DNA from 2 places in the Nonomuraea sp. KM88 genome. Region 1 is predicted to be linked to the other one. Evidence: riboswitches for the same ligand, from Rfam matches in the RefSeq annotation. Region 1 holds a riboswitch; the other holds the start of a gene.
What was found. Region 1 has a riboswitch for S-adenosylmethionine ahead of thrC (threonine synthase). Riboswitches for the same ligand answer to the same signal wherever they lie in the genome.

Region 1 (3,828 bases):
CCTGACGGACTCCGCCTGCGGCCCCTTCTGGCCCTGCGTGATCTCGAACTCGACACGCTGTCCCTGTTCGAGAGAGCGGTACCCGTCCATCATGATCGCTGAGTAATGGACGAATACATCCTTACCACCGTCTACCGCGATGAAGCCGTAGCCCTTGTCCGCGTTGAACCACTTGACGGTGCCCTGCGCCACTTCCGACTCCTCTTACTGGGCTCCCAGACCTCGCCCATTCCTTCGCGAGACCCGTAATCGCCTGACTTAACGGAAAATCAGCCAGGCGATCGCCCTCGACCATACCTGTGGTACGGGGTTTGGCAACAGAGTCAATCCGCAGACTGCGCATTTCCTCTCATCGACGGTTCAACGTTGAATTGCCGGGAAAAGAAGAAGGCGCCCACAAGGGGCGCCTTCGCCGAAGTGTGATCTGCCGCACTCAACCGCCGGCGACGGCGGGGATGATGGAGATCTGGGTGCCCTCCGGGGCCGGAGTGTCCAGCCCTTGGGCGAATCGGACGTCCTCTTCCCCCACATAAACGTTGACAAAACGCCGAATCTTGCCCGATTCATCCAGAATTCTCGCGCCGATACCCGGGTAGTCAGAGTCCAGCTTGGCCAGCACGTCACGAAGAGTCGCACCCTCGCCACTGACCTCCGCGTTGCCCCCGGTGTAGGTGCGCAGAATGGTGGGAATCCGCACAGAAACGCTCATGGTTTAACTCGCCTTTCCTGGTTGTCAGACAGTCGCGCGGAACGCGTCGAGGGAGGGCTTGATCACGGCCGTGGGCCTGGCGTCGCCGCTGATCGCGTCGAGCGTCTTGAGGCCGTCGCCGGTGTTCAGCACCACGGTCTCGGCCTCCGGGTCGAGTTGCCCGGTCTCGGTGAGCTTCTTCAGCACGCCCACGGTCACGCCGCCCGCGGTCTCGGCGAAGATGCCCTCCGTCGAGGCCAGGAGCTTGATGGCGGCCACGATCTCGGCGTCCGTGACGTCCTCGACGCCCCCTCCGGTCCGCCGCGCGATGTCCAGCACGTACGGCCCGTCAGCGGGGTTTCCGATGGCCAGCGACTTGGCGATGGTGTCGGGCCTGACCGGCTGCACGACCTCGTGCCCCGCCTTGTAGGCGGTCGACACCGGCGAGCACCCGGCCGCCTGCGCCCCGAAGATCTTGTAGGGCGTGTCCTCGACCAGCCCCAGCGCCACCAGCTCCTTGAAGCCCTTGTCGATCTTCGTGAGCTGCGAGCCCGAGGCGATGGGGATGATGATCTGCTCGGGCAGCCGCCACCCGAGCTGCTCGGCGATCTCGTACGCGAGCGTCTTGGAGCCCTCGGCGTAGTAAGGGCGCAGGTTGATGTTGGTGAACCCCCACTTGTCACCGAGCGGGTCGCCGATCAGCTCGGAGCAGAACCTGTTGACGTCGTCGTAGGTGCCCTCGATGCCGACCAGCCGGCCGCCGAACACCCGGGCCATGGCGATCTTGGCTTGTTCGAGGTTGGCCGGGATGAACACGCACGCCTCCAGCCCGGCCCGCGCCGCGGCGGCCGTCACCGCGCCCGCGAGGTTGCCCGTGGAGGAGCAGGAGAGCGTGTGGAAGCCGAAGTTGCGGGCCGCCTCGACGGCCATGGCGACCACGCGGTCCTTGAAGGAGTGGGTGGGGTTGCCCGAGTCGTCCTTGACGTGGAGGGATCTGATGCCGAGCGCCCGCCCGAGATTGCCGGCCCTGACCAGCTTGGTCCACCCGGGGTTCATGTTGGGCTTGTCGGCGACGTCGGCCGGCACGGGCAGCAGCGAGCGGTAGCGCCAGATGTTGGCGGGGCCCGACTCGATGGCCGCGCGGGTCACCTCGCCGAACTCGTAGGCCGCTTCGAGCGGCCCGAAACACTCCTGGCAGGCGAAGCTCGGACCGAGCGGGTAACGCGCGCCGCACTCGCGGCAGGCCAGACCGACGGCGGGACCGAAATCGAGCGACATGAAGCGAGGCCTTCCCTCATCTTCGTCTGCGGCCACCTTGACCACAGACCGGAATTGGCACCTTGTCCCGGTCGGCCTCGCCAGGTCGCGAGTCACAAGCCGGGAGGGTTGCCGGGGCTTCGCAGGGCCGGTCCCTCCACCCCTCTGGATGAGCAATATTCAGTTGTCGACTCGGACTCTACCCGCCCACGTGGCGGAAACGTCCTCCCGTCTCAAATAATGAGACGAGAGGTCTCAGCGATAGTCGTCTCCCAGCACGCCCTGCACGTATTTGCGCGCCTGGTGGATGCGCGACTTCGCGGTGCCGAGCGGGATGCCGAGCTGGTCGGCCACCTCGTTGTAGTCGAGCTGGACGATGTCGCGCAGAACCAGCGCCTGCGCCAGATCCGGCTTGTCGGCCTCCAGCGCCTCCATGGCGTCGAGCAGGTCGAGCCGCGAGCCCGCGATCACGCTGACGCGCCGCACGTCGGGCTTCTGCATGGGCAGCTCGTCCGAGCTCTGCTCGGCCGCCCGGCGTTTGAGCGACCGGTACGTCGTGCGCGCGCAGTTGGCCGTCACGATGTGCAGCCAGGTGCTGAACCTGGCCCGCCCCTCGAAGCGCCCGATGTTGCGCGCCACGGCCAGCAGGGTGTCCTGGGAGGCCTCCTCGGCGTCCTGGTGGTAGGGCAGGATGCGGGCGCAGTGACGCATCACATCGGGCTCGATCCGCCGCAGCAGCTCGCCAAGAGCACGGTGGTCTCCTGCCGCGGCGGAGCGGGCGAGTTCCTCGGTTAGCTCATCAAGCGCCATAGCTGGGATCCTATGGTCGTAGGGAGCCTTGTTGGCATCCTTCCTTTTCCGATGGGCCGATCACCACGATGATCAGTGTGGTTCCGTCTACGCCGACACGCCAGTCGGAAGGAGTCTCCTTGAGGTCTCACGCCAGCTCACCGCCCTGCGCGCGGCCCGCCCGGCAGGAGCGGTCGCCGTGAACAACGTCCTGGTGGCCTCCAACCGCGGCCCCGTCTCCTTCACCGTCTCCGACGACGGCGAGCTGACCCTGCGGCGCGGCGGCGGCGGGCTGGTGTCGGGATTGTCCGGCGTGGCCAAGGGCGACGGCGTCCTGTGGGTCTGCGCGGCGCTGTCCGACGGCGACCGCAGCGCCGTGCGCCTGGCCCCCGGCGGCCGCATCGACCAGGCCGGCTACGACACCGGCCCGCTGCGCATGCTCGACATCCCGCCCGCCACCTTCCACCGCGCCTACAACGCCGTGGCCAACTCCACGCTGTGGTTCGTCAACCACCTGCTCTACGACATCCCCAACGCGCCGCTCTTCGGCACCAAGTTCGGGCGCGAGTGGGAGTCCTACCGCGACTACAACGGCGCGTTCGCGCTGGCGCTGGCCGAGGAGGCCGGCCACGAGGCCAGGGTGATGGTGCAGGACTACCACCTGACCCTGACCCCGGCGATGCTCCGCGCCGAGCGGCCGGACCTGCGCATCGCCCACTTCAGCCACACGCCGTGGGCGCCGCCCGAATACTTCTCCCTGCTGCCCGACGAGGTCGCGCGAGAGGTCCTGGAAGGCATTCTGGGGGCCGATCACGCCGGATTCCTCACCGACAGGTGGGCGCGGGCGTTCATGGACTGCTGCGAGGCGCTGCTGGGCGCGGAGGCCGACCGCGTCGGGCGCAGCGTCACCCACGACGGCAGGACGACCCGCATCGGCGTGCACAGCCTCGGCGTGGACGGCGCCGCTCTCTGGGAGCGGGCCTGCGAGCCCGACGTCGAGTCCCACATGACCGCGCTGAGGGAGCAGGTGGGCGACCGCAAGCTGATCGTCCGCATCGACCGCACCGAGCTGTCGAAGAACATCGTGCGCGGCC
Region 2 (3,828 bases), on a different contig from region 1:
CCGGTTGAGCTCGGCGAGCAGCGTACGCGCCCACACGGCCCGGACGGGCGGCTCCATGCCGAGCAGGCGTTCGGCGGCGAGCACCACGCCCAGCTCGTTGGCGAACCCCGACAGCCAGTCGTGCCGGTTGGCGAGCATGATGATCTGGCGGTAGTCGCGGACCTCGAACAACTTCTCCGCGCCGCGGTGCATGTAGCCGATGATCGGCTCGGCGGTGGCGATGCGCTCGCCGTCGAGCGTCAGCCGGAGCCTGAGCACCCCGTGGGTCGACGGGTGCTGGGGGCCGATGTTGAGGATCATGTCCTCGGTGGCCAGTTCTTTCGCGCCCGCACCGAGTCCGACCACGCGTTCCGTCATACGGCCATGCTGCCACCGTCGTGGGTGTCGATCCAGCGCGGGGTGGACGGTCAAAGCTTGGTATGACCATGCATCCCGAAGTCGGACATGGGGAGGGATACCTGGAATGGGGGGAGAAATAACCATGAAAAGGGTATTGTTCGACGTCGCGGCCCTGATCGCGCGCGTGGTGACAGGCGTGATCTTCCTTGCTCATGGATGGCAGAAGTGGCAGGGCGGCCTCGGCGCCACCGCACAGGGCTTCAGGGAGTCGGGGATCCCGCTGCCCGAGCTGGCCGCCTCCTACGCGACCGTCGTGGAGACCGTCGGCGGCATCTTCCTCATCCTTGGCCTGCTGGTCAGGCCGGTGGCGTTGCTGCTGCTGATCAACATGCTGGGCGCCATCTTCTTCGTGCACTGGGGGCTCACCCCGTTGTCTTCCGACAACGGCTGGGAGCTGCCTGGCGCACTGGGCACGCTGAGCCTGCTGTTCCTCGTGCTGGGCGGCGGCAGGTTCGGCCTGGACGGCATCGTCCGCACGATGTCGCGCAGGCGTGCCGAACGCCGTGCGGCCGAGGTGGAGCTCGCCGCCCGCGCGCCCGCCAGGCCCGGCACGGCCACGACCGGCACGACGACGACCGGTGCGGCCGGGGGGCCGACGACGCCCGAGCCGGCGCAGCAGGAGCCTCCCCAGGTGCCCCGGCAGCCGAGCGCGCCGAAGGACAGCACGCTCAGCGACAAGGACATGCGGGACATCGACGCCCTGGTCGGCGACGAGCCGCCCCCGCGCCGCGGCGAACCGCCGAAAGGCTGACTCAGCGGGAGGTGAGGTCGCGCAGCGCCTCGATCAGCCGGTCCACGTGCTCCTGCGTGGTGCCGATGCCGATCGAGGCGCGCACCGCTGATGCCGTGCCGTCCTCGCAGCCGCCGCCCGAGTGCACGTCCACCAGGTGACGGACGAACGGGTGCGCGCAGAACTTGCCGTCGCGCACCCCGATGCCATATTCGCCGGACAGCACCTCCGCCACCTCGCGGGCCGGGCGTCCGTCGACGGTGAACGACACGATGCCCACGCGCGGGTGGTCCTCCCCCCACAGGGACAGCTCGCGTACGCCCTCGATCGAGGCGAGACCGGCACGCAGCCGGGCGACCAGCCGCTCCTCCTCCCGCACCAGCGGGGTCCACCCGGTGGCGGTGAGCGCGTCGCAGGCCGCGGCCAGCGCGATGGCGCCGAGCACGTTCGGCGTGCCCGCCTCGTGCCGCGGCTCCGGGTCGTCGTGCCACTCGACGGCGCCGGCCACCGACCGGACCGCGCCCCCGCCCCTCAGGTACGGCTCCGCCTCGGCAAGCCAGTCACGCCGCCCGATCAGCACGCCGGCCCCGAAGGGCGCATAGAGCTTGTGCCCGGAGAAGGCCACGTAGTCGAGATCGAGCGCGGTGAGGTTGAGCCGCCGGTGCGGTACGAGCTGCGCGGCGTCCACCAGGATCCTGGCGCCGTGCCGGTGCGCGATGTGGGCCAGCGCGGCGATGGGCCACAGCTCGCCGGTGACGTTGGAGGCGGCGGTGACCACGAGCAGCTTGGGCCCGTCGATCGCGGCCAGCGCGTCGTCGGCGGCGCGCACGGCCTGGCCGGGGAGGGCGGGCGGCGCCAGCCGTACGGACCGGGGCCAGGGGAGGAGGGAGGCGTGGTGTTCGGTGTCGAAGACCACGGTGGTCGTGCCCTCGGGCAGGCAGCGGGCGAGCAGGTTGGTGGCGTCGGTGGTGTTGCGGGTGAAGATCACGGCGTCGTCCGGCCGGGCGCCGGCGAACGCGCTGACCGTGTGACGGGCCTGCTCGTAGCGGGCGGTGGTGAGCTGGGAGGCGTAGCCCGCGCCGCGGTGGACGCTGGAGTAGGCCGGGAGCGCGGCGGCGACGGCCGCGCTGACCGGCGCGAGACAAGGGGCGCTGGCGGCGTAGTCGAGGTTGGCGTAGCTCACCAGCCTGCCGCCCTTGACCGGGACCTTGAGGTCGGCGCCGAGCACGGCGGGGACGCGCGGTTCCTCGGTGGTGGCGGGAGCCTCGTCCGCCCGGACGTGAGCGGACTTGAAGATCGTCAGCGTGGACACGGCAATCCTCCTCGGGGTCGTCGGACCCCTGGAGCAGCCAGCGGAGCCCGCGCTTGCCCGCCACACCTCGTGACGGACCAGGTCTTCACCCGGGGCACCCCGCCGCGGACGCGAGGGTTGCCGGCCAGCTAGCCGGGGCTTGTCGCTGGCACTCATGACCTACGTCAAGGACTATAACCCGTACCAGGGCATGGATCGCAAGCGGGCGAACTTATGGGACAGCTGAGTCGTTGCTACCGGGAGACCCGCCGTCACATGCCTTGGAGGTGCGTAAATGCTGGAATGGGTGGCTGACCCGCAAATCTGGATCGGTTTTCTCACCCTCGTCGCCCTGGAGATCGTGCTGGGGATCGACAACATCATTTTCATCTCCATCCTGGCGGGCAAGCTGCCCCCGGAGCAGCGTGACCGGGCCCGCGTGCTCGGCCTGGCCGCGGCGCTGATCAGCCGCCTGCTCCTGCTGCTCGGGCTGTCGTGGGTGGTACGCCTGACCGATCCGCTGTTCGCGGTCTTCGGCCACGACATCTCGGGACGCGATCTGATCTTGCTCCTGGGCGGCCTGTTCCTGCTGGCCAAGAGCGTCACGGAGATCGGCCACAGCATGGAGGGGCCGCACGGCAAGGACGGCAGGAAGGCCGCGGCGGCCTCCTTCACGTCCGTCATCGTGCAGATCATGGTGCTCGACGTCGTCTTCTCGCTCGACTCCGTGATCACGGCCGTCGGCATGGTCGACGAGCTCGGCGTGATGGTCGCGGCGGTCGTGGTGGCGGTGCTGGTGATGTTGTTCGCCTCCGGGCCGATCAGCAGGTTCGTCGACCGGCATCCGACCATCAAGATGCTGGCGCTGGCGTTCCTCGTGCTGATCGGGGTGATGCTCGTCGCCGAGGGGCTCGGCCAGCACATCCCCAAGGGCTACATCTACTTCGCGATGGCGTTCTCGGTGATCGTGGAGCTGCTGAACATCCGCATGCGCGGCAGGCACGCCAGGCAGCGGGCGTTGGAGGAGGAGACGGAAACGGCACTCCCGCGACGGAGGATCCCGCTTCTAAGATGAAATGATGCGCTTTGATCCCTGGAATCCGGATTTCGTGGCTCACCCGTACGGCGTCTACGAAGAGTTGCGGCGCGAGGCTCCGATCAGCTACTTCGAACCGACGAACCAGTGGCTGATCTCGCGCCACGCGGACGTCAACGTGCTGCTCAGAGACCGCCGCCTGGGCCGGTCCTACCTGCACGTGGCCACGCACGAGGAGTTCGGCAGGCCGCCGGAGCCGGAGTTCCAGGAGCCGTTCTGGCGGGTGATCAGGGCAGGCATGCTCGACGTGGAGCCGCCGGTGCACACGAGGCTGCGCCGGCTGGTCTCCAAGGCGTTCACGCCGCGCATGGT

Region 2: another riboswitch for S-adenosylmethionine. It lies ahead of ACTWPV_RS25170 (aminotransferase class V-fold PLP-dependent enzyme); the one in region 1 lies ahead of thrC (threonine synthase).

Annotation. Positions count from the first base shown of each region.
Region 1 covers NZ_JBQQCC010000004.1:27,694-31,521, reverse strand. The annotation lists gene ACTWPV_RS13440 (cold-shock protein) at 1-192, opposite strand, end outside; gene ACTWPV_RS13435 (MoaD/ThiS family protein) at 434-709, opposite strand; gene thrC (threonine synthase) at 734-1,966, opposite strand; SAM riboswitch class I at 1,980-2,121, opposite strand; gene ACTWPV_RS13425 (RNA polymerase sigma factor) at 2,201-2,755, opposite strand; gene ACTWPV_RS13420 (alpha,alpha-trehalose-phosphate synthase (UDP-forming)) at 2,934-3,828, shown strand, end outside.
Region 2 covers NZ_JBQQCC010000008.1:334,247-338,074, reverse strand. The annotation lists gene ACTWPV_RS25180 (NADH-quinone oxidoreductase subunit D) at 1-357, opposite strand, end outside; gene ACTWPV_RS25175 (DoxX family protein) at 482-1,150, shown strand; gene ACTWPV_RS25170 (aminotransferase class V-fold PLP-dependent enzyme) at 1,152-2,441, opposite strand; SAM riboswitch class IV at 2,486-2,601, opposite strand; gene ACTWPV_RS25165 (TerC family protein) at 2,728-3,495, shown strand; gene ACTWPV_RS25160 (cytochrome P450) at 3,500-3,828, shown strand, end outside.